DNA from 3 places in the Streptomyces sp. NPDC101219 genome. Region 2 is predicted to be linked to each of the others. Evidence: predicted binding sites of a transcription regulator. Region 2 holds the regulator's gene; each other region holds the start of a gene.
The links. The regulator HrcA, encoded in region 2, represses chaperone genes, less so after heat shock. The targets are predictions, from matches to a motif close to TTNGCACTCNGNNNNNCNGAGTGCNAA.
Positions count from the first base shown of each region.

Region 1: a site for HrcA is predicted at 5,002-5,028, ahead of groL (chaperonin GroEL). Genes of this name have one in related genera too.
Region 3: a site for HrcA is predicted at 7,367-7,393, ahead of groES (co-chaperone GroES). Genes of this name have one in related genera too.

Region 1 covers NZ_JBIWOK010000003.1:130,818-140,329, reverse strand. Annotated here, with positions in the region: gene ACIRPP_RS06815 (hypothetical protein) at 1-231, opposite strand, end outside; gene ACIRPP_RS06810 (MurR/RpiR family transcriptional regulator) at 287-1,228, shown strand; gene murQ (N-acetylmuramic acid 6-phosphate etherase) at 1,413-2,366, shown strand; gene ACIRPP_RS06800 (hypothetical protein) at 2,443-3,012, shown strand; gene groL (chaperonin GroEL) at 3,217-4,839, opposite strand; gene ACIRPP_RS06790 (cold-shock protein) at 5,448-5,651, opposite strand; gene ACIRPP_RS06785 (MoaD/ThiS family protein) at 6,082-6,357, opposite strand; gene thrC (threonine synthase) at 6,354-7,658, opposite strand; SAM riboswitch class I at 7,677-7,824, opposite strand; gene ACIRPP_RS06775 (glucosyl-3-phosphoglycerate synthase) at 7,970-8,914, shown strand; gene ACIRPP_RS06770 (trehalose-6-phosphate synthase) at 8,966-9,512, shown strand, end outside.
Region 2 covers NZ_JBIWOK010000012.1:148,472-157,983, reverse strand. Annotated here, with positions in the region: gene ACIRPP_RS23750 (AMP-dependent synthetase/ligase) at 1-139, shown strand, start outside; gene ACIRPP_RS23745 (SpoIIE family protein phosphatase) at 471-2,675, shown strand; gene hemW (radical SAM family heme chaperone HemW) at 2,703-3,935, shown strand; gene ACIRPP_RS23735 (Uma2 family endonuclease) at 4,036-4,620, shown strand; gene ACIRPP_RS23730 (DUF3097 domain-containing protein) at 4,592-5,407, opposite strand; gene ACIRPP_RS23725 (MBL fold metallo-hydrolase) at 5,436-6,161, opposite strand; gene hrcA (heat-inducible transcriptional repressor HrcA) at 6,328-7,344, shown strand; gene dnaJ (molecular chaperone DnaJ) at 7,344-8,480, shown strand; gene ACIRPP_RS23710 (nitronate monooxygenase) at 8,670-9,512, shown strand, end outside.
Region 3 covers NZ_JBIWOK010000002.1:326,679-336,190, reverse strand. Annotated here, with positions in the region: gene tsaD (tRNA (adenosine(37)-N6)-threonylcarbamoyltransferase complex transferase subunit TsaD) at 1-476, shown strand, start outside; gene ACIRPP_RS04715 (hypothetical protein) at 473-736, shown strand; gene ACIRPP_RS04710 (LacI family DNA-binding transcriptional regulator) at 876-1,931, shown strand; gene ACIRPP_RS04705 (YciI family protein) at 2,266-2,622, shown strand; gene ACIRPP_RS04700 (RNA polymerase sigma factor) at 2,687-3,973, shown strand; gene ACIRPP_RS04695 (methyltransferase domain-containing protein) at 4,066-5,250, opposite strand; gene ACIRPP_RS04690 (polysaccharide deacetylase family protein) at 5,341-6,258, shown strand; gene ACIRPP_RS04685 (polysaccharide deacetylase family protein) at 6,537-7,142, shown strand; gene groES (co-chaperone GroES) at 7,540-7,848, shown strand; gene groL (chaperonin GroEL) at 7,961-9,512, shown strand, end outside.

The DNA.
Region 1 (9,512 bases), on a different contig from region 2:
GTACCGTTCCAGCAGGGCGTCCTGGACGTCCTGGGCGACGAGTCCGGCGAGGAACTCGCTGCCCTCCGGCCACTGTTCGACCCACCAGCGGCGGTGGGTGACGGACTCCTCGACCAGCGACACCACGTCCGCGTCCGCGACCTCGCGCGCGGCGAGGTCGGCGAGCACGAGGGCACGGGCCGCGTGCAGCGCCTGTTCGAGTCGGGTGACGGGGGGCTTGTCGGGGTGCATGCCCCTATTGTGCGCACTCTTGACCGCGACACCGGAACGAAAATATCTTTCAGGGGTGACCCAGGAAGTGAAGGAAATTTTCGCCAGGGAGCGCGGCCCCGGCGGCTCCGCCTCCGCACCGCCCGCCCCCGCCGCCCTCGCGGCCAAGGTCCGCACCCTGGCACCGTCGATGACCCGCTCCATGCAGCGCGTCGCCGAGGCCGTCGCGGCCGACCCGGCCGGCTGCGCGGCGCTCACGGTCACCGGCCTCGCCGAGCTGACCGGCACCAGCGAGGCCACCGTCGTGCGCACCGCCCGGCTGCTCGGCTACCCGGGCTACCGCGATCTGCGCCTGGCCCTCGCCGGACTGGCCGCCCAGCAGCAGTCCGGCCGGGCCCCGGCCATCACGACCGACATCGCGGTGGACGACCCCATCGCCGACGTCGTCGCGAAGCTGGCCTACGACGAGCAGCAGACCCTCGCCGACACCGCCGCCGGCCTGGACACCGTCCAGCTCGGTGCCGCCGTCACCGCCCTGGCGGGCGCCCGCCGCACCGACGTGTACGGCCTCGGCGCCTCGGGCCTGGTCGCGCAGGACCTCACCCAGAAGCTGCTGCGCATAGGTCTGATAGCGCACGCCCCCAGCGACCCGCACCTCGCCGTGACCAACGCGGTGCAGCTGCGTCCCGGCGACGTGGCGATCGCCATCACGCACTCCGGGTCGACGGGGGACGTCATCGAGCCGCTGCGGGTGGCCTTCGAGCACGGGGCGACCACGGTGGCGGTCACCGGCCGGCCCGACGGCCCCGTCACGCAGTACGCCGACCACGTGCTGACCACGTCCACGGCCCGCGAGAGCGAGCTGCGCCCGGCGGCGATGTCCTCCCGGACCAGCCAACTGCTCGTCGTGGACTGCCTGTTCGTCGGCGTGGCGCAGCGGACGTACGAGCAGGCGGCCCCGGCCCTGTCGGCGTCGTACGAGGCGCTGGCCCACCGGCACCGCAGCGGGCCCCGGTAGCGGGCGGGCGCCGCCCCACGGGCGGCCGGCCCCCGGCCCCCGGCGCCCCCCGACCACGCACCCCCCGGACCGCACCACCCCGGGCTCCCCCCAGCGGTGCCGCCGCCGATCACCCGGCCGCGGCACGCCCCGGAACCACGGAACAGACCGACCGGAGAGACCGGAGACCGGAGAGACCCGCCCCATGACCGACATGTCCCACCCCAGCGATCTCCGCGCCCAGCTGGAGACGCTGGCCACCGAGGCGTTCCGGCCCGAGCTCGCCGGCATCGACCGGCTGCCCACCCTCGACATCGCACGGCTGATGAACGCCGAGGACGCCACCGTCGCCACCGCGGTCGCCCGGCGGCTGCCGGAGATCGCCGCCGCCATCGACGCCGTCGCCGACCGCATGGCCCGCGGCGGCCGGCTCGTCTACGCGGGCGCCGGCACCGCCGGGCGGCTCGGCGTCCTGGACGCCTCCGAGTGCCCGCCGACCTTCAACACCCGCCCCGGCCAGGTGATCGGCCTCATCGCGGGCGGCCCCGACGCCATGGTCACCTCCGTCGAGGGCGCCGAGGACTCCGCCGCCCTCGCCGAGGCCGACCTGGCCGCGCTGGGCCTGACCGCCGACGACACCGTGGTCGGCATCTCCGCCTCCGGCCGCACCCCGTACGCCGTCGGCGCCGTCACCCACGCCCGGGCCCTCGGCGCCCTCACCGTCGGGCTGGCCTGCAACCCGGACAGCGCGCTGGCCGCCGCCGCCGAACACGGCATCGAGGTGGTCGTCGGGCCGGAACTGCTCACCGGCTCCACCCGCCTCAAGGCGGGCACCGCCCAGAAACTCGTCCTCAACATGCTGTCGACGATCACGATGATCCGGCTCGGCAAGACGTACGGGAACCTGATGGTCGACGTACGGGCCTCCAACGACAAGCTGCGCGCCCGCTCCCACCGGATCGTCGCCCTGGCCACCGGAGCGGACGACGCGGCCGTCGAGCGGGCCCTGACGGCCACCGGCGGCGAGGTCAAGCACGCCATCCTGGTGCTGCTCACCGACGCGGACGCCGGCACCGCGGCCCGGCTGCTGGACGAGGCGGACGGCCACCTGCGGGCCGCGCTCGCGAAGGCCGGGAGCAGCGGGCCCGCGGACGCCTGACGTCACCGCGGGCTGTGACAGGTCCCGGGCCGCTGGGATACTCGTACCGACCCGAACCCCCACGGAGACGGACGCCATGAACCACGCGCAGCTCACCGCACTGGGCCGCGCCCTGCGCCTGCTCGGCGAACACGGCGAGGCGCTCGGCGGCGACACCCCGGACGCCAAGCTGCACGAGGTCAAGGCCGACCTGCGCCGGGCCCTGGACCTGCTGGAGGAGGGCGTCACCTCGGCCGCCCCCAGCACCCGCTGCCCGGAGCACCCCACCGGCCCGGTCGACGAGAGCGCGCCCGACCTGTGCCTGCTGTGCGAGACACGGCGCCGTGCCGCCCGCCGCGCCGAGTTCAACGGCCCGGCGCCGCAGTACGCGCCCACCGAACCGGTGCCGTCCCGGTACGGGGTGCGCGGCGACCGGCCGCAGCCGCAGCAGCGCTGGCTGCCGGAGGCGTGGAACGGCCAGGCGTGGCAGCTGTGCGGCACCCCCCGCCGGGACCGCAGGGAGGCGGAGCTGTACCTGGCGGCCCAGCGGCGCGGCCCCCGGCCCGCGATGGCGTACCGGATCGTGCACGAGTTCACCGACTACGAGGTGCTGCGGGTGTGGGGCACCCCGGTGCGGGTCGACATCGAGCCGATGGGCGGCCTCTGACCGCCGGCCGTCACGGGCCGGGACGTCCGCCGGCGCACCCGCCCCGGTCCGTAACGGCCGGCGCACCCGCCCCGGCTCGCAACGGCCGGCGTCCCCGTCCCGGCCCGTCCGCCGGCCCGGAGAACGCCCGAGGGCGGCACCCCCTGTCGTGCAGGGAGTGCCGCCCTCGGTCCGTGCGACGGACGGATCCGATCCTCGAAGGGATCAGAAGTCCATGTCACCGCCCGGCATGCCGCCGCCGGCCGGCGCGGCGGCCTTCTCCGGCTTGTCGGCGATGACGGCCTCGGTGGTGAGGAACAGCGCGGCGATGGAGGCGGCGTTCTGCAGCGCGGAACGGGTCACCTTCGCCGGGTCGATGATGCCTTCCTTGACCAGGTCGACGTACTCGCCGGTCGCGGCGTTCAGGCCGTGGCCCGGGGTCAGGTTGCGCACCTTCTCCACCACGACACCGCCCTCGAGGCCGGCGTTGACGGCGATCTGCTTCAGCGGGGCCTCCAGCGCGATGCGCACGGCGTTGGCGCCGGTCGCCTCGTCACCCTCGAGCTCCAGCTTCTCGAAGACCTGGGTGGCCTGCAGCAGGGCCACGCCACCACCGGCGACGATGCCCTCCTCGACGGCCGCCTTGGCATTGCGGACGGCGTCCTCGATGCGGTGCTTGCGCTCCTTGAGCTCCACCTCGGTGGCGGCACCGGCCTTGATGACGGCGACGCCGCCGGCCAGCTTCGCCAGACGCTCCTGGAGCTTCTCGCGGTCGTAGTCCGAGTCGCTGTTCTCGATCTCGGCACGGATCTGGTTGACGCGGCCCTGGACCTGGTCGGCCGAGCCGGCACCGTCGACGATGGTGGTCTCGTCCTTGGTGATGACGACCTTGCGCGCCTTGCCCAGCAGGTCGAGCGTGGCGTTCTCCAGCTTGAGGCCGACCTCCTCGGAGATGACCTCGCCGCCCGTGAGGATGGCGATGTCGCCGAGCATGGCCTTGCGGCGGTCGCCGAAGCCCGGGGCCTTGACCGCGACGGACTTGAAGGTGCCGCGGATCTTGTTGACGACCAGGGTCGACAGGGCCTCGCCCTCGACGTCCTCGGCGATGATCAGCAGCGGCTTGCCCGACTGCATGACCTTCTCCAGGAGCGGGAGCAGGTCCTTGACGTTGGAGATCTTGGAGTTGGCGATCAGGATGTACGGGTCGTCGAGGACGGCCTCCATACGCTCCATGTCGGTGGCGAAGTACGCCGAGATGTAGCCCTTGTCGAAGCGCATACCCTCGGTGAGCTCCAGCTCCAGACCGAAGGTCTGGGACTCCTCGACGGTGATGACGCCTTCCTTGCCGACCTTGTCCATGGCCTCGGCGATGAGCTCACCGATCTGGGTGTCGGCGGCGGAGATGGAGGCCGTGGAGGCGATCTGCTCCTTGGTCTCGACGTCCTTCGCCTGCTCCAGCAGGGCGGCGGAGACCGACTCGACGGCCTTCTCGATGCCGCGCTTGAGGGCCATCGGGTTGGCGCCGGCGGCGACGTTGCGCAGGCCCTCCTTGACCAGGGCCTGGGCGAGAACGGTCGCGGTGGTCGTACCGTCACCGGCGACGTCGTCCGTCTTCTTGGCGACTTCCTTGACCAGCTCGGCGCCGATCTTCTCGTACGGGTCCTCGAGCTCGATCTCCTTGGCGATGGACACACCGTCGTTGGTGATCGTGGGGGCGCCCCACTTCTTCTCGAGGACGACGTTGCGGCCCTTGGGGCCGAGCGTCACCTTGACGGCGTCCGCGAGCTGGTTCATGCCGCGCTCGAGGCCGCGCCGCGCCTCCTCGTCGAACGCGATGATCTTGGCCATGTGAAGTGGTCCCTCCAGGACTGGGGGTGATTCCTTCGGACCGCGCCCGCGCCCGCGACGGACGGCTCGCCGGCCCGTGGTTCCTTGCCCCACGCGGCCTGCGGGCCTCACCGACCCGGTCCTTCGTTGTCACTCTCACCTTCAGAGTGCTAACGCCAATGATTAGCACTCGACCCCCCCGAGTGCAAGGCGCTCCCGCGAAGCGGACCCGTCGGCCGGTCGCGGCCGGACGGGGCGCGCAGGCCCCTGTTCTGCGGCGGAGCGCGGCCGGGCCGGTGACGGCGCCGGGGCGCGCTCAGCCGCGCGCGAACACGCGCACAGGGACACGGACGGGCGTGTCCGGGTGCGGCGCCGGCGGGCCTGGGGCGCGGGCCGGCGGGCGGCGACGCCGGACGTGGGGGCGCGGGCCGGCGGACGGCGGCACCGGACCTGGGGCGCGGCCCGGCGGACGGCGGCACCGGACGTGGCGTCGCGGCCCGGCGGACGGCGGCACCGGACGTGGCGTCGCGGTCCGGCGGGCGGCGGCGCGTGGCGGCACGGCGAAGGGCCCGCACCCCGGGAGGTGCGGGCCCTTCGTCAGCAGAAGATGCTTGCGGTTGGTAGCGCGTTCAGGCGGTGACGCGAACCATGTCGGCCTGCGGGCCTTTCTGGCCCTGCGAGATCTCGAATTCGACCCGCTGGCCCTCTTCCAGGGTGCGGTAGCCGTCCATCTGGATCGCGCTGTAGTGGACGAAAACATCCGCACCACCGTCGACCGCGATGAAGCCGTACCCCTTCTCCGCGTTGAACCACTTGACGGTGCCCTGAGCCATGCCTAACTCCCCTATTACTGGCCCTTGCACAGATCCACACTTCGCGGACCCGGGTCAGACCTCACCCCCCAATGGGTGGGGGCGTGCGCCGGAACGCGTCGACCGCGGCTGAATGTATCTGTCCAACTGCCGTCTGCAACAGGTCAATCGGACGAGAAATCTGGACGACACCGGTCCGGAATGTTGTGCAACTTCGCCCGAATTCAGGGCAAACCGGGCCGCACAAAGGCCACAAAAGCCGCGAAAGACGCACAGACTTTGGCTACTTCTCGTCGGGCGAGCGGCAGGAATTCACGGTTCCCGATCAGTGGACCGGGGCCGCGTTCCCCAACCCTACCGCGTTCAATCCCATGGAATTGCCCCCTCCGCTTCTCTTACGGAGGGGGCAATCCGATGAACGCTCGGTAACCGAAGTTACCTACGGTAATGATCAGCCGCCGGCGACCGCCGGAATGATCGACACGCCGGCCCCGTCCGGGGTCGCGGTCCCGAGGCCCTGCTCGAAGCGCACGTCGTCGTCGTTCACGTAGACGTTGACGAAGCGGCGCAGCTTGCCCTGGTCGTCCAGGACGCGGGCGGCGATGCCCGTGTGGTTCTTCTCCAGGTCCTCGATGACCTCGGCGAGGGTCGTCCCCTCGGCGTTCACCTCGGCCTGCCCACCCGTGTAGGTGCGCAGGATGGTCGGGATGCGGACGGTCACACTCATGCGAGGCCAGCCTCTCGGAAGGAGTCCAGGTTGGGGCGGATGGTGGCGGTCAGGCCGGTCCCGGCGACCGCGTCGAGGGTCTTCAGACCGTCCCCGGTGTTGAGGACGACGGTGGTCAGGGCCGGGTCCAGCAGGCCGCTGTCGACCAGCTTCCGGGTGACGCCCACGGTCACGCCGCCCGCGGTCTCCGCGAAGATGCCCTCGGTCCGGGCGAGCAGCCTGATCGCGTCCACGACCTGCTCGTCGGTGACGTCCTCCACGGCACCGCCGGTGCGGCGGGCGATGTCCAGGACGTAGGGACCGTCGGCGGGGTTGCCGATGGCGAGCGACTTGGCGATGGTGTCGGGCTTCTGCGGGCGGACCACGTCGTGCCCGGCCTTGAAGGCGGCCGAGACCGGGGAGCAGCCCGCGGCCTGCGCGCCGAAGATCTTGTAGGGGCGGTCCTCGACCAGCCCCAGGTCGATCAGCTCCCGCAAGCCCTTGTCGATCTTCGTGAGCTGGGAGCCCGAGGCGATCGGGACGACGATCTGGTCCGGCAGCCGCCAGCCGAGCTGCTCGCAGATCTCGTAGGCGAGCGTCTTGGAGCCCTCGGCGTAGTACGGCCGCAGGTTGACGTTGACGAAGCCCCAGCCCTCGCCGGCCGGATCGCCGATCAGCTCGGAGCAGAAGCGGTTCACGTCGTCGTAGTTGCCCTCGATGCCGACGAGTTCGCCGCCGTAGACGGCGGCCATGACGACCTTGCCCTGCTCCAGGTCGTGCGGGATGAACACGCAGGAACGGAAGCCGGCCCGGGCCGCGGCGGCGCCGACGGCGCCCGCCAGGTTGCCGGTGGAGGAGCAGGACAGGGTGGTGAAGCCGAAGGCGCGGGCGGCCTCCAGGGCCTGGGCGACGACCCGGTCCTTGAAGGAGTGGGTCGGGTTGCCGGAGTCGTCCTTGACGTACAGACCGCCGGTGACGCCGAGTTCACGGGCCAGGTTGTCCGCCTTGACCAGCGGGGTCCAGCCCGGGTTGAGGTTCGGCTTGCCGGCCACGTCCGCGGGGACGGGCAGCAGCGGCGCGTAGCGCCAGATGTTCGCGGGTCCCGCCTCGATGCGCCGGCGCAGTTCCTCGGCCCCGTAGGACGAGAAGTCGTAGGCGATCTCCAGCGGGCCGAAACACTCCTGGCAGGCGAAGAGGGGACCGAGCGGGACGCGGTGGCCGCACTCGCGGCAGGACAGCGCGGCGGCGGGGCCGAGGTCGACATCGGGGGTGGCAGCGGATCCGGTGGTGCCGGTGCTGCTTGCAACGGTCTGCACAGCCATGTGAGGCGAGGCCCTTTCTCCTCATCTTCCTCACGACGCATCTCGCCGTGAGACGGATTTGGCACCTTCCCTAGCCGGGAGCCTCGCCACGTCCGTGTGACAAGAACCGACTGGAGGGTTGCCGGGGCTTCATCGGGCCGTATCCCTCTGCCCCTCTGGATGAGCGGTGTTCAGTTGTCGCGGCGGCGACCCCGGCATGCGGGGGCCGTGCGCGTTGTTCAAGACTGTAACCGACGCCCCGGGCGATTGAGACAGTCGTCCGAACCGCGAGATGGATCACAGGACCGGACCGGAGTGAGGAGCCGCAGACCGTGCTGGAAGAAGTCGAGCGCTGGCTGATCGACCGGTCCTGGTCCGTGGCCGACCGTCCCCTGCACGGGATCCTGGCGGCGAAACGGGCCTCGGGCCAGACGGTGAGCGTGGTGCTGCCGGCGCTCGACGAGGAGGCGACCGTCGGCGACATCGTGGCGATGATCCGGCACGACCTGGTGCTCCAGGTGCCGCTGGTCGACGAGATCGTCGTGGTCGACTCCGGCTCGACCGACAACACCGCCGCGGCGGCCGCGGCGGCGGGCGCGACGGTGGTGCACCGGGACGCGATCCTGCCCCGCATCCCGGCCGAGCCCGGCAAGGGCGAGGTGCTGTGGCGGTCCCTGCTGGTCACCCGGGGCGACATCGTCTGCTTCGTCGACGCCGACCTGCGCGAGTTCTCCTCCGACTTCGTCACCGGCATCGTCGGCCCGCTGCTCACCGAACCGGACGTGCAGCTGGTCAAGGCCATGTACGACCGCCCCCTGGGCGCCGCCGCCGGGCAGGGCGGCCGGGTCACCGAGCTGATGGCGCGCCCGCTGCTCAACATGCACTGGCCGCAGCTGGCCGGCTTCGTCCAGCCGCTCGGCGGCGAGTACGCGGCCCGCCGCTCGCTGCTGGAGCAGCTGCCCTTCCCGGTCGGCTACGGGGTCGAGCTCGGCATGCTGGTCGACGCCCTGCACCTGGCCGGGCTGGACGCCCTCGCCCAGGTCGACGTCGGCGTGCGCAAGCACCGCCACCAGGACGGGCGGGCCCTCGGCCGGATGGCCGCCGCCATCTACCGCACCGCCCAGCTCCGCCTGGCCCGCGGCCACCTGATCCGGCCCGCCCTCACCCAGTTCGAGCGGGCCGGGGACGGCTTCGAGCCGCGCACGTACTCCGTCGACACCGAGGAACGCCCGCCGATGCGGGAGATCGCCGAGTACCAGGCCCGGCGGGTGGCCTGAGCGCGTCCCGGCGACGTTTGAGGTTCCGGGGGCCGGGCTAGGTTGGTGCGTATGGCTTCCACGCATGCTGCTCAGGCTGGTCAGGGTGCCCAGGTGCTGGTCGCGTCGAACCGCGGGCCCGTGTCGTACACGGTGGACGAGGACGGTTCGCTGCGCGCCAGGCGGGGCGGCGGCGGGCTGGTGTCCGGGCTGTCCGCGATCGGCTCGGACGCGGACGCGCTGTGGGTGTGCTCGGCCCTGTCCGACGGCGACCGCGAGGCGGTGCGCCGCGGCGCCGGCGAGGACGGCGTGCGGATGCTGGACATCCCGGCCGACGTGCACTCCGACGCCTACAACGGCATCGCGAACTCGGTGCTGTGGTTCGTCCACCACATGCTGTACCAGATCCCGCTGGAACCCGTCTTCGACGCGGAGTTCCGCCGCCGGTGGGCGTCCTACGAGCGCTACAACCGGGCCTTCGCCGAGGCACTCGCCGAGGAGGCCGCCGAAGGCGCGGCCGTCGTGGTGCAGGACTACCACCTGACGCTCGTCCCCGGCCTGCTCCGCGAGCTCCGCCCCGACCTGCGCATCGGCCACTTCTCGCACACCCCGTGGGCGC
Region 2 (9,512 bases):
GAAGTTCCGTCTCCTGCCGCGCGACCTCGACGTCGAGCACGGCGAGATCACCCCGAGCCTGAAGCTGAAGCGGCCCGTGGTGGAGCGCGAGTACAAGCACCTCATCGAGGAGATGTACGAGGGCACGCGCGAGGCGTGACCTCCGCGTCGTGGCGCACGCGATGCCTCGTGGCGCACGCGATGCCTCGTGGCGCACGCGATGCCTCGTGGCGCACGCGATGCCTCGTGGCGCACGCGACGACGAACGAGGCGAGGCGGGGTCCCGGGCCGGTGCGGTCCGGGACCCCGCCCGTCGTTTCCCACCCTGATCGGAAGCGAACACCTTTCTGTCCGTTCCTGAGCACCCCGCGAGCACTGTTCCCTCTCCTGGCGGCCCACTTCGGTAACTCCTTGCTCATGGGCCGGGTCGGTCTGTCACCCTGTCGGCATCGATCGGCGTGTATTCGTACGAACTGCCCGGGGAGCTGCCCATGGGGGCCATTCCGACCCAACGGGAGACCACCTCGCGTGCCCATGGGGCGCCGGAGTGCGCGCGGGCGGACGCGACCCTGACCGGGAGCCCCCTCGCGCCCGGCTCCGCCCGCGCCGTGGTCCGGGCGGCCCTCGCCGAATGGACCGGACTCGCGCTGCCCGGCACCGAGCACCTCACCGGCCGCACCGGTGACGACGCCGAACTGATCGCCAGCGAACTCGTCACCAACGCCGTCGTCCACGCCGGGACGGACATACGGCTCACCTGCCGCCTGGAGGAGGGCACCGGCGCGCTCGTCGTCGAGGTCCGCGACCGGCACCCCTCGCGCGCCCCGCGCGGTGACGAGCCGGAGCCGGGCCCGCACCTCACGCTCGAACACGGGCGCGGCCTGCGCCTTGTCGCCGCGCTCTGCGAAGCCTGGGGGGTGACGTACCGGCCCGGCGAGAAGACGGTGTGGGCCCGGCTGCCGCCCGGGGGCCGCCCGGAGGCGGACGGCATCGAGGCGTACGCGGCCGAGGCCGCTCCGGCGCACGACCTGAGCCTGGCGCGGATGCTCGCGACCGGCACGCCCACGCCCACGGCCACGCCCACGGCCACGCCCACGGCCACGCCCATGGCGACGGGACCGTCGGAGCGGTCCGAGCCCTCGGAGACCGGCCCGGGGGACCCTGGGACCCTCCCGGCCGACGCGGGCCCGTGGAGTGCCGCCCCCACCACCCCGCGCGACGCCACGGACGAGCCGCCCCCGCACCCCCGCCCCGTCCCCGCCGCCCCCCTCGACGACTGGCCGGCCCGCCGGGAGAGCCACGACGGCGCCTGGCTGGGACGCGCCGCGCTGTCCTTCCTGGCCGAGGCGTCCGACCTGCTCGCCGGGCAGCTGGACGAGGACCTGGTCACCGCCCTCACCGGGCAGCTGATCGTGCCGCGGCTGGCCGACTGGTGCGCGGTGTGGCTGGAGGACGAGGCCACCCCGCACGGCGGCCGGAGCCGCAGCCGCCGGGGTGCCCACAGCAGCGGTCCGGCCCGCGTCTGGCACGCCGGCGAGCATCTCATCGAGGAACTGCGCCGCGCCCTGGAGCAGGATCCGCCGCCCCCCTGCGACCCGTTACGCCCCGGGCCCGCCCCCTACCGCTGGCCCGCGAAGGCCCTCGACACCGCCGACGGCGCGCCTCCCGGCACCGGTCTGCCTTCCGGCACCGGTCTGCCTTCCGGCACCGGCGCGCCTCCCGGCACCGGCGTGCGGGGCACCGCCCTCGCCTACCCGCTGCTCGCCGGGGGACGGCCCCTGGGCACCCTGGTCATCGGCCGGGCCGGCATCGACCGCTTCCCCGACGAGATCACCGGGCTCGTGGAGGACCTCGGCCGGCGCGTGGCGCTCGCCATCGGAGCCGCCCGCCAGTACGCCCGGCAGGCCACCATCAGCTCGGTGCTCCAGCGCGGGCTGCTGCCCGGCGCCGTCGCCGAGATCCCGGGCCTGCGCAGCGCGCTCGTCCACGAACCCTGCGACAAGGGCGGGCCCAGCGGCGACTTCTACGACCTGTTCCCGGCCGGCCGCGGCCGGTGGTGCTTCGCGGTCGGCGACGTCCAGGGCAAGGGCCCGGAGGCGGCCGTCGTCATCGGCCTGGTCCGGCCCTGGCTGCGGCTGCTGGCCCGCGAGGGCTACCGGGTCGCCGACGTCCTCGACCGCCTCAACCAGCTGCTCCTCGACGACGCCACCGAGGCCGCCGACGCCGCCGCCCGCGCCCTCGTCGCCGCCGGGGCCCGCCCCACCGCGCCCGGCGACGGACCCCAGACCCGCTTCCTGTCCCTGCTCTACGGCGAGCTGGTCCCCTTCGACGGCGGCGTGCGCTGCACCGTCGCCTCCGCCGGGCACCCCCTGCCGCTGCTCCTCGGCCCCGACGGCACCGTCCGCACCGTGGCCCGGCCGCAGACCCTGCTCGGGGTCGTCGAGGACGCCACGTACGACAGCGACTCCTTCGAGCTGCGCTCCGGCGACACCCTGCTGTGCGTCACCGACGGGGTCACCGAGCGGCGCTCCGGCTCGCGGCAGCTGGACGACGGGGACGGGCTCGCCCTCGCGCTGGCGAGCTGCGCCGGCCTGGACGCCGGGACGACGGTGGAGCGCCTCACCCGCCTCGTGCACGACTTCGGGGACGATCCGCCCGCGGACGATCTCGCCCTGATGGTGCTCCAGGCCGAGTGACCCCGCGGGTGCGGGACAATGGAGCACATGCCCTCCGCACTCCCCGACGGCGAGCCCGTCCCCGCCGACGGTGCCCTGCCCGCCTCCGCGCTCTCCGGGGCGGCCGGCCGGCCCCTCGGCTTCTACCTGCACGTCCCGTACTGCGCGACCCGCTGCGGCTACTGCGACTTCAACACCTACACCGCCACCGAGCTGCGCGGCACCGGCGGTGTGCTGGCCTCCCGCGACAACTACGCCGAGACCCTCGTCGACGAGGTCCGGCTGGCGCGGAAGGTCCTGGGCGACGACCCGCGCGAGGTCCGCACCGTGTTCGTCGGCGGCGGAACCCCCACCCTCCTCGCGGCGGGCGACCTGGTGCGGATGCTGAGCGCGATCCGGGACGAGTTCGGGCTGGCCGCCGATGCCGAGGTGACCACGGAGGCCAACCCCGAGTCCGTCGGCCCGGCCTACCTGGCGGCCCTCCGCGAGGGCGGCTTCAACCGGATCTCCTTCGGCATGCAGAGCGCCCGGCAGCACGTGCTGAAGGTCCTGGACCGCACCCACACCCCCGGCCGTCCCGAGGCGTGCGTCGCCGAGGCCCGCGCCGCCGGCTTCGACCACGTCAACCTCGACCTGATCTACGGCACCCCCGGCGAGTCCGACGACGACTGGCGGGCCTCCCTGGACGCGGCCGTCGGCGCCGGCCCCGACCACGTCTCGGCGTACGCGCTCATCGTCGAGGAGGGCACGCAGCTCGCCCGCCGCATCCGGCGCGGCGAGGTCCCGATGACCGACGACGACGTCCACGCGGACCGCTATCTGATCGCCGAGGAGGCCCTGTCGGCGGCGGGCTTCTCCTGGTACGAGGTGTCGAACTGGGCGACCTCGGACGCCGGGCGCTGCCTGCACAACGAGCTGTACTGGCGCGGCGCCGACTGGTGGGGCGCGGGCCCCGGCGCACACTCCCACGTGGGCGGGGTGCGCTGGTGGAACGTCAAGCACCCCGGCGCGTACGCGGCGGCCCTCGCGCAGGGCCGCTCGCCGGGCGCGGGCCGGGAGCTGCTGTCGGACGAGGACCGGCGGGTGGAGCGGATCCTGCTGGAACTCCGGCTGGAGGAGGGCGTCCCGCTGTCCCTCCTGCGGCCGGACGGCCTTGCGGCCGCCGAGCGGGCGCTCGGGGACGGGCTGCTCCGCCCGGCCGCGTACGAGGAGGGCCGGGCGGCCCTCACGCTGCGGGGGCGGCTGCTGGCGGACGCGGTGGTGCGGGACCTGGTGGACTGATCACTCGGCGGGCTGAATCACTGCGGGACGCGGGTCCGGTCCCTAACCTGGTCCGTAGGCTGCCGCCGAAAAGACGCGGCGGATGTGGAGGGCCACGGAGATGACCGCTGTGGACGAGCGTGGGATGACCAGGTTTTTCGAGGAGTTCGAGCCTCCCGAGGGGGTCAGGGTCGAGCTTCTCCGGGGGGAAATCGTGATGATGGCCAGTCCTGATCTGGTGCACAACCTCATCGTCGCGGAGGTGCAGGACCAGATCCCGCGCACGCACTGGGCGCGTGTCCAGACGCAGGACGTGGACATTCTCGACGAGGCGAGCGAGCCCGTTCCCGACCTGGTCGTCCTGCAGCCCGACCTTCTTCCCGCGTCAGGGCGCCTGCTGCCCTCAGGGATCATCACGATGGTCCTGGAGGTCGTCTCGAAGACGAGCGTGGACCGTGACTACGGCGTCAAGCGATCGATCTACGCCGCAGGCGGTGTGCCCGTCTATCTCATCGTCGATCCGGTCATGGCGCAGTGCGTCCTGCTGACCGACCCTGACGGCACGGGGGAGCAGGCCGACTACAAGCGGCAGGAGAAGACGAAGTTCGGCGACCCGCTGACGCTGGACGCCGTGGGCGTCGTCCTCGATACCAGTGGATTCGGGACTCTGCCGGGTGTCAGGCCTCACCGGTGGCCGTTGCCGTGACGAAGTCGATCAGCTGTTCGACCCGGCCCAGCAGCTCCGGCTCCAGGTCCTTGTAGGAGCGGACCCGGCCCAGGATGTGCTGCCAGGCCGCCCCGGTGTTCTCCGGCCAGCCCAGCGCCCGGCACACCCCCGTCTTCCAGTCCTGTCCGCGCGGCACCCGGGGCCAGCCGGGAATGCCGACCGACGACGGCTTCACCGCCTCCCAGACGTCGATGAACGGGTGGCCCACCACCAGCGCGTGCTCACTGGTCACGGCCTCGGCGATGCGCCACTCCTTGGAGCCCGGCACGAGGTGGTCGACCAGGACGCCCAGGCGCGCGTCCGGGCCGGGGGAGAAGTCCTCGACGACCGACGGCAGGTCGTCCACGCCCTCCAGGTACTCCACGACGACGCCCTCGATGCGCAGGTCGTCGCCCCACACCTTCTCGACCAGTTCGGCATCGTGCCGCCCCTCGACGTAGATGCGGCCGGCCCGGGCGACGCGCGCGCGGGCGCCGGGCAGGGCGACGGAGCCGGACGCCGTACGGCTCGGGCGGCGCGGCCCGGCGGCGGCCCGCACCAGCGTCACCGTGCGGCCCTCCAGGAGGAAGCCGGCGGGCTCCAGCGGGAACACCCGGTGCTTGCCGAAACGGTCCTCCAGGGTCACCGTGCCGGCCTCGCAGCGGATCACCGCGCCGCAGAAGCCGGTGCCGGGCTCCTCCACCACCAGGCCGGGCTCGGCCGGCACCTCGGGCACCGGGCGGGGCTTCTTCCACGGAGGGGTCAGGTCGGCGGAGTACTGGCGCATCCTGCCGACGATACGGGGCGGCCCCCCGTCACGGCCGGTGCGACACGCCGAACCGGCCCGCCAGGGCGTCGCGTTGGGCGCGCACGAAGGCCGCGTCGACCACCGCGCCGTGGCCGGGCACGTACCGCGCGTCCGCACCGCCGAGGGCCAGCAGCCGGTCCAGGGCGGCCGGCCAGCGGGACGGCACCGCGTCCGGGCCGGCCTGCGGGGCGCCGGACTCCTCCACCAGGTCGCCGCAGAAGACCACGGGCGGGTCGCCCGGGACCAGGACGGCGAGGTCCTGCGCGGTGTGCCCGGGACCCGCGTTCACCAGCACCGCCTCCCGGCCGCCGCCGAGGTCCAGGACCACCTCGCCGGACACCTCGTGCCCCGGCCGGACCAGCGTGTCCGCAGCCCCGGCCGCCTCCCGTTCGTCCAGCCCGTGCCGCACCGCGTCCGCGTGCAGCCCCTGCGCCGACCACGCCGCCGCCGGGCCGACCGCCGCGAACACCTCCGCGCCCGCGAACACCGCCGCCCCGAGGACGTGGTCGAAGTGGGGGTGGGTCAGCGCGAGATGCGTCACACGCCGCCCGGCGAGCGCCTGCGCCTCGGCACGCACCCGCGCGCCCTCACGCAGACTCGAACCGGCGTCGACCAGCAGCGCCCCGCCGGTACCGGTGACGAGTCCCACCGTGCAGTCCCACACCGGGAGGCGGCACCGGAGCACCCCCGCGGCCACTCGCTCCCATCCCGGCACGTCCCGATCGAAGGTCATACCGCGACGCTAGCGGGCAGAACGCCCACCTGCGCGAACCCGTCGGGCCGGGCCTTGCCCGGGGCGTACTCCCCGGCCGTACACTGGGCCGGGGAAGTCTGGCACTCGGATGCGAAGAGTGCCAGGACCAGGATCAGCGGCGCGGAAGGCTCTGGAGGTGTGCGCGATGCTCAGCGAACGCAGGCTCCAGGTGCTGCGCGCCATCGTTCAGGACTACGTGGGCACCGAGGAGCCGGTGGGCTCCAAGGCGCTCACCGAGCGGCACAACCTCGGCGTCTCCCCGGCCACCGTGCGCAACGACATGGCGGCCCTGGAGGACGAGGGCTACATCGCCCAGCCGCACACCAGCGCCGGGCGCATCCCCACCGACAAGGGCTACCGCCTGTTCGTCGACAAGCTCGCCGGGGTCAAGCCGATGAGCCCGCCCGAGCGGCGCGCCATCCAGAACTTCCTGGAGGGCGCGGTCGACCTGGACGACGTGGTGGCGCGCACGGTGCGGCTGCTCGCGCAGCTGACCCGGCAGGTCGCCGTCGTGCAGTACCCGTCGCTGACCCGCTCGACGGTGCGGCACGTGGAACTGCTCTCGCTCGCCCCCGCCCGCCTGATGCTCGTGCTGATCACGGACACCGGCCGGGTCGAGCAGCGCATGGTGGACTGCCCGGCACCCTTCGGTGAGGCCGCCCTGGCGGACCTGCGGGCGCGGCTCAACAGCCGGGTCGCGGGCCGCCGGTTCACGGATGTGCCGAGCCTGGTCGAGGACCTCGCGGAAGCGTTCGAACCGGAGGACCGGGGTGCGGTGTCGACCGTGCTCTCCACCCTCCTGGAGACGCTCGTCGAGGAGAACGAGGAGCGGCTGATGATCGGCGGCACCGCCAACCTCACCCGCTTCGGGCACGACTTCCCCCTGGTGATCCGGCCCGTCCTGGAGGCACTCGAGGAGCAAGTGGTGCTCCTCAAGCTGCTCGGCGAGGCGAAGGATCCGGGCGTGACCGTCCGTATCGGTCATGAGAACGCCCACGAAGGACTCAACTCCACGTCCGTCGTGTCGGTCGGCTACGGTTCGGGCGGCGAAGCAGTCGCCAAACTGGGTGTGGTCGGACCGACCCGCATGGACTACCCGGGAACGATGGGAGCGGTACGCGCAGTGGCACGGTACGTCGGACAGATCCTGGCGGAGTCGTAGTGGCCACGGACTACTACGCCGTACTCGGCGTGCGCCGCGACGCGTCGCAGGAAGAGATCAAGAAGGCCTTCCGGCGGCTCGCCCGCGAGCTCCATCCGGACGTCAACCCGGATCCGAAGACCCAGGAGCGGTTCAAGGAGATCAACGCCGCCTACGAGGTGCTGTCGGACCCGCAGAAGAAGCAGGTCTACGACCTCGGCGGCGACCCCCTGGCGCAGGCCGCCGGCGGTGGCGCGGGCGGCTTCGGGGCCGGCGGCTTCGGCAACTTCTCCGACATCATGGACGCGTTCTTCGGCACGGCGTCGCAGCGCGGACCGCGCTCGCGCACCCGCCGGGGCCAGGACGCGATGATCCGCATCGAGGTCGAGCTCGACGAGGCCGCGTTCGGGACCACCAAGGACATCCAGGTCGACACCGCCGTCGTCTGCACCACGTGCAGCGGCGAGGGCGCCGCGCCCGGCACCACCGCGCAGACCTGCGACATGTGCCGCGGCCGCGGTGAGGTCTCGCAGGTCACCCGGTCCTTCCTGGGCCAGGTCATGACCTCGCGCCCCTGCCCGCAGTGCCAGGGCTTCGGCACCGTCGTGCCCACGCCGTGCCCGGAGTGCGCCGGCGACGGCCGCATCCGCTCCCGGCGCACCCTCACCGTCAAGATCCCGGCCGGTGTCGACAACGGCACCCGCATCCAGCTCGCCGGTGAGGGCGAGGTCGGCCCCGGCGGCGGTCCCGCCGGCGACCTGTACGTCGAGATCCACGAGCTGCCGCACAGCACGTTCCAACGGCGCGGCGACGACCTGCACTGCACGGTGACCATCCCCATGACGGCGGCGGCCCTCGGCACCAAGGTGCCGCTGGAGACGCTGGACGGCATGGAGGAGGTCGACATCCGGCCCGGCACCCAGTCCGGCCAGTCGATCCCGCTGCACGGCCGGGGCGTCACGCACCTGCGCGGCGGCGGCCGGGGCGACCTCGTCGTGCACGTCGAGGTGCAGACCCCGTCCAAGCTGGACCCGGAGCAGGAGCGCCTGCTGCGGGAACTGGCCAAGCTGCGCGGCGAGGAGCGGCCCCAGGGGCAGTTCCAGCCCGGCCAGCAGGGGCTGTTCTCGCGGCTGAAGGACGCGTTCAACGGCCGCTGACCGGCGCCCCGGGACCGGTCCGTGACCGGTCCCGGCCCGGCCCCCGGCCGCTCCCGCGAGCCGCCCCCCGGCCGGTCCGAGCCTTCTCCGGCCCTCCCGCCGGACCTCCCCCCGACCTCCCGCCGAATGGAATGTGCCAGGGGGAAGGGCCCATTCGGACTCGTCCCGAGGACGTGACAACATGCCGTCATGTCCTCCGCGCTGACCGATCTCCTCCCGCACCCGATCGTGCAGGCCCCGATGGCGGGAGGGGTCGCCGTGCCGCGCCTCGCCGCCGCCGTGTCCGACGCGGGCGGGCTCGGGTTCCTGGCCGCCGGGTACAAGACCGCGGACGGGATGTACCAGGAGATCAAGCAGCTGCGCGGACTGACCGGCCGCCCCTTCGGCGTCAACGTGTTCATGCCCCAGCCCGAGACCCCCGACCCCGCCGCCGTCGGCGTCTACGCGCACCAGCTGGCCGGCGAGGCGACCTGGTACGAGACCGAGCTCGGCGATCCCGACAGCGGCCGTGACGACGGCTACGACGCCAAGCTGGCGGTGCTGCTCGACAACCCGGTGCCGGTGGTGTCGTTCCACTTCGGCGTGCCGGCCCCCGAGGCCCTCGAAGCGCTCCGCCGGGCCGGCACGTACACGCTGGCCACCGCCACCACCCCCGAGGAGGCCCTGGCGGTGGAACGGGCGGGCGCCGACGCGGTGATCGCCCAGGGCGCCGAGGCGGGCGGCCACCAGGGCACCCACCGGGACGCCCCCGAGGCCGACGGCTCCGCCCTGGGACTGCTGTCCCTGCTCGCCCAGGTCCGCGAGACCGTCTCGATCCCCGTGGTCGCCGCCGGGGGCATCATGCGCGGCAGCCAGATCGCCGCGGTGCTCGCCGCCGGGGCCGACGCCGCCCAGCTCGGCACGGCCTTCGTCGCCACCCACGAGTCCGGGGCGCACGAGGCGCACAAGCACGCCCTCACCGACCCCCTCTACGCCCGCACCGAGCTGACCCGGGCCTTCTCCGGCCGCCCGGCGCGCGCCCTGGTCAACCGC
Region 3 (9,512 bases), on a different contig from region 2:
ACTTCTCCTTCTCCGGGCTGAAGACGGCCGTGGCCCGCTGGATCGAGGCGAAGCGGGCGGCGGGGGAGGAGGTCCCCGTACGCGACGTGTCGGCGTCCTTCCAGGAGGCCGTCGTGGACGTCCTCACCCGCAAGGCCGTGCGGGCCTGCAAGGACGAGGGCGTCGACCACCTGATGATCGGCGGCGGCGTCGCCGCCAACACCCGCCTGCGGGCCCTGGCCCAGGAGCGCTGCGAGGCGGCCGGCATCCGGCTGCGGGTGCCGCGCCCCAAGCTGTGCACGGACAACGGCGCGATGGTCGCCGCCCTGGGGGCCGAGATGGTCGCCCGGGGCCGTCCGGCCTCCGACTGGGACCTGTCGGCCGACTCCTCCCTGCCGGTCACCGACCCGCACGTGCCGGGCCGCTCCCACACCCAGGGCCACCACAACGGCCACCACCACGTGCACGAGACCGCCAAGGAGAACCTCTACTCATGACGGTCGCCCTGATGTGGGAGGCCCGCGCGGTCCCCGGCCGCGGGGCCGACCTGCTGGCCTGGGCCGGGGAGCGGCTGCGGGAGCTTCCCGGGCGCCCCGTGCGCCGCGAGACCTTCCGCGCGCCCCAGGACCGGGTCCTGGTCATCACCTGGTGGGACGCCCCGTATGACGCGGAGCTGCCCGAACTCCCGGACCCCGACGGGGAGCTGACCGCCCGTCCGGTGCACCGGTGGCGGTTCGAGTCGCTGGGGACCGGCTGACGCAGCCGGTCCGCCGGTGACGAAGCCGGAGGGGGCAGGACTCCGCCTCGAATGTTTAGTTTCCTGAGGCGAATGTTCCGGAAAATTGAGGCCAACCGAGCCCTTCGCCGCCGGGCCCCGCAGGGATACGATCGCCGCCATGACTTCCCCGCAGCCCGCCGATGCCCGGCCGCGACGGCGTACCGCGCAGTCCGCGACCCTCGCCGAGATTGCCCGTGAGGCGGGTGTCTCCGCACCGACTGTTTCGAAGGTGCTCAACGGCCGCGCGGACGTCGCGCCCGGGACCCGCCACCGGGTGGAGGAGCTGCTGCGTACCCACGGCTACCGGCGCCGGCGGGCCGAGGCCACCCGCTCCCCGCTGATCGACCTGGTCTTCCACGAGCTGGAGAGCGCCTGGGCGATGGAGGTCATCCGGGGCGTGGAGAACGTCGCCAGGAACGCCGGGCTGAGCGTCGTCCTGTCCGAGAGCGCGGGGCGGCTCACGCCCGGCCGCACCTGGGCGGACCAGGTCGCCGCCCGTCGCCCGCACGGGGTGATCCTCGTGCTCTCCGGGCTCGACGCGTCCGGACAGGCGCTGCTGACCAGCCGTTCCATCCCCTTCGTCGTGATGGACCCGGCCGGCGACCCGGGCACCGACGTGCCGTCCATCGGCGCCACCAACTGGCAGGGCGGGCTCGCCGCCACCCGGCACCTCATCGAACTCGGCCACACCCGCATCGGCGCCATCAGCGGCCCCTCCCGGATGATGTGCAGCCGCGCCCGCATCGACGGCTACCGGGCCGCCCTGGAGACCGCCGGGCTGCCGGTGGACCCGCGGCTCGTCGTCACCGGCGACTTCCACCACGAGGCCGGCTACCGGCAGGGCCTCGCCCTGCTGCGCCGCCCCGAGCGGCCCACCGCCGTCTTCGCCGGCAACGACCTGCAGGCGCTCGGGCTGTACGAGGCGGCCCGGGAACTGGGACTGCGCATCCCGGAGGACGTGAGCGTGGTCGGGTTCGACGACCTGCCGATCGCCCGCTGGGTGGGCCCGCCGCTGACGACCGTGCGGCAGCCGCTGACGGAGATGGCGGAGGCGGCGGCGAAGCTGGTGCTCGACCTCGGCCGGGCCGACGAGACACCGGCCGCGACCCGGGTCGAACTGGCCACCAGCCTGGTCGTACGCAGCAGCACGGCGGCACCGGCACCGGCCGCCTGACGGCGGTTCCGGGGGCGGGCCGGGCGTTCCTGGGGAGGGGCTGGGCATTCCTGGGGCGACGCCGGGTGATCGTGGACGGTGCTGCGGTGTGCGGTGCTGTGGTGTCGCGGTGTCGCGGTGCTGTGGTGTCGCGGTGCTGCGGTGCACTGCGGTGCTGAAGTGCCACGGTTGCCGCGCGGTGCCGGCCGGTGCCGGAGGCGCCTGTCGTGCCGTGGTGCCGTGCCGGAAAAAAGTCCGGAGAATTTCCGGCAGGCGTGTCGATCCCGCCGTCGTCCGTTCGACGCAGGGGTGAGAGGCCGGGAAGGGCCCGGCCCGTACGACACGAGGAGTCACCATGCCGCGCTACCTCTCCATGATCCGGATCGACGAGAACAACGCCCCCGCCGAGGGGCCCAGCCCCGAGCTGATGCAGCGCATGGGCGAGCTGATCGAGGAGATGACGAAGGCCGGGGTCCTCCTGGACACCGCGGGCCTCACTCCGACCGCCCAGGGCGTCCGGGTGCACTACGAGGGCGGGGAACTGTCCGTGACCGACGGGCCGTTCACCGAGACCAAGGAGGTCATCGGCGGGTACGCCCTGCTTCAGGCCAAGGACACGGCCGAGGCGGTCGAGTGGACCAAGCGGTTCCTGAAGGTCCACGAGCCGTACTGGACGGTGACCTGCGAGGTCCGGCAGGTCGAGGAGGGCTGAGTCAGCCGGGCCGCCCCCGCGTCCCGCTTGGCCCGGTCGCGTCAGGGGTGTCTGATGGTGGGCTGTGACACCGCAGCCCACCGCCGGCCCCCGCGGAGCCGGGACCGGCGAGACCGCCCGCGCCATCGACACCGTCTTCCGCCTGGAGTTTCCCCGACTGGTCGCCGGGGTGGCCCGGATCGTCCGGGACGTCGGCATCGCCGAGGAACTCGCCCAGGACGCGCTGGTCGCCGCACTGGAACGGTGGCCGGCCGACGGCGTGCCCGACAACCCGGGCGCCTGGCTGATGACCGCCGCCCGCCGCCGCGCCGTCGACCTGATCCGCCGCCGCGAGACCTACGCCCGCAAGCTGGCGGAAATCGGCCGCGACCTGCCGGCCGGGGTGCCGCCGGAGGAGCCCGCCGACCCGGACGCCATCGACGACGACCTGCTCCGTCTGGTGTTCACCGCCTGCCACCCGGTGCTGTCCGCCCCGGCCCGCACCGCCCTCACCCTGCGCCTGCTCGGCGGTCTGACGACGGCCGAGATCGCCCGTGCGTTCCTCGTCCCGGAGCCGACGGTGGCCCAGCGGATCGTGCGCGCGAAACGCACCCTGGCGACCCGGAACGTCGCCTTCGAGGTGCCCCAGGGCCCCGACCGCGAGGCCCGTCTCGGCTCGGTCCTCGACGTCATCTACCTGATCTTCAACGAGGGGTACGCCGCCACGGCCGGCGACGACTGGCTGCGCCCGGCCCTGTGCGAGGACGCGCTGCGGCTGGCGCGGGTGCTGTCCGGGCTGATGCCCAAGGAACCGGAGGTGCACGGGCTGGCTGCCCTGCTCGAGTTCCAGTCGGCGCGCGCCGCCGCCCGCACCGGCCCGGACGGCGAACCGGTGCTGCTCAAGGACCAGAACCGGGCCCGCTGGAACCGCCTGCTCATCGCCCGGGGCGTCACCGCCCTCGGCCGCGCCGAGGCTCTCGCGGGCGGGGCGCCGGGCCCCTACGCCCTTCAGGCGGCGATCGCCGCATGCCATGCCCACGCCCACCGCTACGAGGAGACCGACTGGGTCCGGATCGCCACCCTCTACGGGCTGCTGGCCGCCCGTACGCCGTCCCCCGTCGTCGAACTCAACCGCGCGGTCGCCGTGTCCATGGCCGAAGGGCCCGCCGCCGCGCTGCCGCTCGTCGACGCCCTGACCGACGTCGCGGCGCTGCGGGACTACCACCTGCTGCCGAGCGTGCGGGGCGACCTGCTGGCCCGCCTGGGACGGACGCGGGAGGCCCGCGCCGAGTTCGCGCGGGCCGCGTCCCTCACCCGGAACGAGCAGGAACGGCGGCTGTTGCTGCGCCGGGCGGAGGAGACGGGCGGGTAGGGGCGGGCGGCAGGCGCGGGGCCAGAGGCGGGGAGGCGGCGGTCCAGGACGGGCCCGGGTGCCCCCGAGGCGGGCCGGGCGGCCCTCTCCGGTCACGGCACCGGATGGCCCAGCAGCATCGTCGGGGCGCCCGCGACACGCGTCAGGAAGACCGTGACGGCCGCGCTGCCGTGGGGCTTGGGGAGGACCTTGCGGCGCAGTTCCTCCGGCGCGACGGCCGAGCCGCGCTTCTTCACGGTCAGCGTGCCCACCCGGCGCTCCCGCAGCAGGGCCTTCAGCTTCTTGACGTTGAAGGGCAGCCGGTCGGTGATCTCGTAGGCGGTGGCGTACGGCGTCGGACGGTGAGCGTCGGCGGTGATGTACGCGATGGCCGGGTCGACGAGCCCGCCGTCGACCTCCCGCGCCACCTCGGCGACCAGGTGCGCGCGGATGACGGCGCCGTCCGGCTCGTACAGGTACCGGCCGGGCGGGCGCACCGCCGGGTCGGGCAGGCCGCGGGAGGGGAGCGTGCGCGGTCCGGGCAGGAGGGTCGCCCGGACCGTGCCCGGCGGCACGTCCTGCTCGGGCCCGAACCACAGCACGGCCTCTTTCACGTCCCCGCGGTCAGAGATCCACTCGGCCGACGCGTCGTCGGGGACGGCCTCGTGCGGGATGCCCGGCGCGACCTTCAGAGCGGCGGCGCGGGGCGCCGTGCGGGCCGCGCCCACGGCCCAGGACAGCGGGGGCGAGTACGCCTCCGGGTCGAAGACCCGGCCCCGGCCGCCCCGGCGGGCCGGATCGACGAACACGGCGTCGTACCCGGCCGTGGCCACCTCGGTGACGTCGGCCTCCCGCACCTCGATCAGATCGCCGAGCCCGAGCGCCTGCGCGTTCGCCCGCGCCACCGCGGCGGTGAACGGGTCCCGGTCCACCGCCAGCACCCGGATCCCGGCGCGGGCCAGCGCGATCGCGTCGCCGCCGATGCCGCAGCACAGTTCCGCCACCGAGGTCACCCCCAGTTCGGCGAAGCGCCGCGCCCGGTACGCGGCCACGCTCGCCCGGGTCGACTGCTCGACCCCGTCCGGCGTGAAGAACATCCGGGACGCGTCCTCTTCCCCGAACTTCGCCACCGCCCGTTGCCGCAGCCGAGCCTGGCCGAGCGCGGCCGACACCAGGTCCGGCGGGTGGGTGCGGCGCAGCCGGGTGGCGACGGCGAGTTCGTGCGCCGGATCGGTGTCGCGCACCTCGTCGAGGAGCGCGCGGCCTTCGGGGGTGAGAAGCGGGGCGAGGTCGTTCACCGGCTCATTGTGGGCCAGTCGGTGGACCGTGCGCGCCCGGCGGCGGTGTCGGCCCGGGGCCCGGGAGGCGGGCTGCGAGGATCCGGCAGCATGCGAGTAGTAGGACAAAATGACAAAAGGTGGGCCTACGGCAGGACGCGGATCGCTCTCGCCGGGCTCGCCCTCGCCACCCTCGCCGCCGGCTGCGGCCAGGGCGCCGCCACCGAGGTCCGGGGAGCGGGGCAGCCGCTCAATGCGCCCCCCGCCCGCGCCCTCGACTCCTACGCCGACAAGCTGCGCGCGCGCCAGGCCGCCCGGGTCGCCGCGGCCCGGCACTGGGGCCTGAAGAAGGCGCCCCTCGCCGCCCCGGCACCGCCCGCGCGCAAACCCGGGATCACCACCCGCAAGGGCTTCGAGGTGGACGGCCACCGGCGGCTGGGCCTTCCCCCGGTCTTCACCACCGTCCCCACCAAGGACAAGGTCGTCTTCCTCACCATCGACGACGGCGCCGAGAAGGACCCGGCGTTCCTGCGGATGATGCACGAGCTGAAGATCCCGTACACCGCCTTCCTCAGCGACTACCTGGTCAAGGAGGACTACGGCTACTTCAAGAAGATGCAGGACCTGGGCACCGGCCTGCACAACCACACCCTCCACCACCCCTACCTGCCCGGACTGTCCCGGGAACGCCAGCAGCGCGAGATCTGCGGCATGCAGCGGGTGATCGAGAAGCGGTACGGAGAACGCCCCGTCCTGTTCCGGCCGCCCTTCGGCAACTACAACAAGGACACCCTGCGCGTCGCCAAGTCCTGCGGCATCACCCACGTGCCCCTGTGGAACGAGGAGGTGTTCGCCGACCGCTGGGAGTACCGCGAGTGGGACCGCAGACTCCGCCCCGGGGACATCGTCCTCAGCCACTTCCGGGGGCGGGACGAGTGGAAGGGCTCGATGCCCGACATGATCCGCCGCTTCCTCGACAAGGTCACGGCCGAGGGATACGCGGTGGCACGCCTGGAGGACTACCTGTGAGGCGGGGCCCGGCGACCGCACTCCGCCTGCTGGCCGCCGGCGCCGCACTGCTCACCGCCGTCGCCGCCTGCGGCACCACCCCGGCCGAACCACCGGGCGGCTCCGTGCAGCACGGCAAGGGGAACGGCGGCGGCCCCGGGGCGGGCGGCGCGGCCGGCGGAGGCGCCGACAGCGGTGCCGGTGCCGGTGCAGGTGCCGGTTCTGGCGCCGGACCTGGCGCGGGGCGGGCCGCTGGGGAGGAGGGGGCGGCAATACCGGCGGAGGGGCGCCTTCCTCAGGTGCTCGACCGGGTCCGGACGCGCGACAAGGTCGTCTTCCTGACCTACGACGACGGCGCCGGCGCGGACCCGGGCCTCATCGACCTGGTCCGCGAACGCCGCCTGCCCGTCGCCCTGTTCCTCACCGACAGCGTGGCCGGCCCGGGATACGCCCACTTCGCGCGGCTGCGCGCGGTCGGCGTGAGCCTGCAGAACAACACCCTGGACCACCCGGCCCTGCGGGGTCTGCCCTACGCCGGGCAGCGCGCCGAGATCTGCGGCCAGCAGCGCAAGCTCCGCGCCCGCTTCGGGGCCCGCCCCCGCTTCCTGCGCCCGCCCCACGGCGTGTACGACAGCACGACGCTGCGCGCCGCGGCCGACTGCGGCATCGCAGCGGTGGTCCTGTCGAGAGTGACCGTACGGCCGGACGGCAGCCTTGACTTCGCCCACGGTCCCCATGAGCTGACCCCCGGCGACATCGTCTCCGTCCCGTCGGGCGGGGCAGGCGGGACAGGCGGGACGGGCGCACCGGCCCTGTCCCTGGCGGACCGGACGGCCCGGCTGCTCGCCGAACTGGAGAGCCGGGACCTGAGGGTGGCGGACCCGGAGGACTACTGGGGAGCCTGAGGAGCGGGCGAGGGGGCGGTTCTGCGGTACCGCGCCGACGGGGAAGGGACGGGTCCGGTGTTGCGCCGCGCGGCGAGGGGTACCGGGCACCCCGTTCCGGACACCAGAGCGGACCGGCGTACCACGGACCCGCGTGCCCGGTCGTGGGGCGGCCGGCAGGGCACTGCACCGGTCGCCGCGACCCGGGACGAAGCGCGCACGCATTCGCGACGCGCCGCACGCAATTGGCACTCCGCTTGACCGAGTGCTAATCGCGGTCATAGTCTCGGGTCTGGCACTCCCCCCTGGAGAGTGCCAACAACGCGACGGGCAGGTCCGGCACCCGCGACGACGGATCCACCTGGTCGCCACCTCAGACAGTTAACCCCGTGAGATCTCCGAAGGGGGAGGTCGGATCGTGACGACCGCCAGCTCCAAGGTTGCCATCAAGCCGCTCGAGGACCGCATCGTGGTCCAGCCGCTCGACGCCGAGCAGACCACGGCTTCGGGCCTGGTCATTCCGGACACCGCGAAGGAGAAGCCCCAGGAGGGCGTTGTCCTGGCCATCGGTCCGGGCCGGATCGAGGACGGCAAGCGCGTCGAGCTCGACGTGAAGGTCGGCGATGTCGTGCTCTACAGCAAGTACGGCGGCACCGAGGTGAAGTACAACGGCGAGGAGTACCTCGTCCTCTCGGCCCGCGACGTTCTCGCGATCGTCGAGAAGTAGTCACCTCGTAGCACATTTGCTCGAACTGCGCCCCTGGCCCCGCAATCGCTGAGAAGCCGGGCGCCCGGGGCGCAGTGTTGTCATCCAGATTTCCGAGAGGGCTCCCGCTGCCATGGCGAAGATCCTGAAGTTCGACGAGGACGCCCGTCGCGCCCTCGAGCGCGGCGTCAACAAGCTGGCCGACACGGTGAAGGTGACGATCGGCCCCAAGGGCCGCAACGTCGTCATCGACAAGAAGTTCGGCGCCCCCACCATCACCAACGACGGTGTCACGATCGCCCGCGAGGTCGAGGTCGAGGACCCGTACGAGAACCTCGGCGCGCAGCTGGTGAAGGAGGTGGCGACCAAGACCAACGACATCGCTGGTGACGGCACCACCACCGCCACCGTGCTCGCCCAGGCCCTGGTCCGCGAGGGCCTGAAGAACGTCGCCGCCGGTGCTTCCCCGGCCGCCCTGAAGAAGGGCATCGACGCGGCCGTCGCCGCGGTCTCGGAGGACCTGCTCGCCTCGGCCCGCCCGATCGACGAGAAGTCCGACATCGCCGCCGTGGCCGCGCTGTCCGCCCAGGACCAGCAGGTCGGCGAGCTCATCGCCGAGGCCATGGACAAGGTGGGCAAGGACGGCGTCATCACCGTCGAGGAGTCCAACACCTTCGGTCTGGAGCTCGACTTCACCGAGGGCATGGCCTTCGACAAGGGCTACCTGTCGCCGTACTTCGTCACCGACCAGGAGCGTATGGAGGCCGTCCTCGACGACCCGTACATCCTGATCACGCAGGGCAAGATCGGCGCCATCGCCGACCTGCTGCCGCTGCTGGAGAAGGTCATCCAGGCCAACTCCTCCAAGCCGCTGCTGATCATCGCCGAGGACGTCGAGGGCGAGGCCCTGTCGACCCTGGTCGTCAACAAGATCCGCGGCACCTTCAACGCCGTCGCCGTCAAGGCCCCCGGCTTCGGTGACCGCCGCAAGGCGATGCTGCAGGACATGGCCGTCCTCACCGGCGCCACGGTCGTCTCCGAGGAGGTCGGCCTCAAGCTGGACCAGGTCGGCCTGGACGTGCTCGGCTCCGCCCGCCGCGTCACCGTCACCAAGGACGACACCACGATCGTCGACGGCGGTGGCAACAAGGAGGACGTGACCGGTCGCGTCGCCCAGATCAAGGCCGAGATCGAGACCACCGACTCCGACTGGGACCGCGAGAAGCTCCAGGAGCGCCTCGCGAAGCTGGCCGGCGGCGTGTGCGTGATCCGGGTCGGCGCCGCCACCGAGGTGGAGCTGAAGGAGAAGAAGCACCGTCTGGAGGACGCCATCTCCGCGACCCGCGCCGCGGTCGAGGAGGGCATCGTCTCCGGTGGTGGCTCCGCGCTGGTCCACGCCGTCAAGGTCCTCGAGGGCAACCTCGACAAGACCGGCGACGAGGCCACCGGTGTCGCCGTGGTCCGCCGGGCGGCCGTCGAGCCGCTGCGCTGGATCGCCGAGAACGCCGGCCTCGAGGGCTACGTGATCGTCTCCAAGGTCGCCGAGCTCGACAAGGGCAGCGGTTACAACGCCGCCACCGGCGAGTACGCGGACCTGATCAAGGCCGGCGTCATCGACCCGGTCAAGGTCACCCGCTCCGCCCTGGAGAACGCCGCCTCCATCGCCTCCCTGCTCCTCACGACCG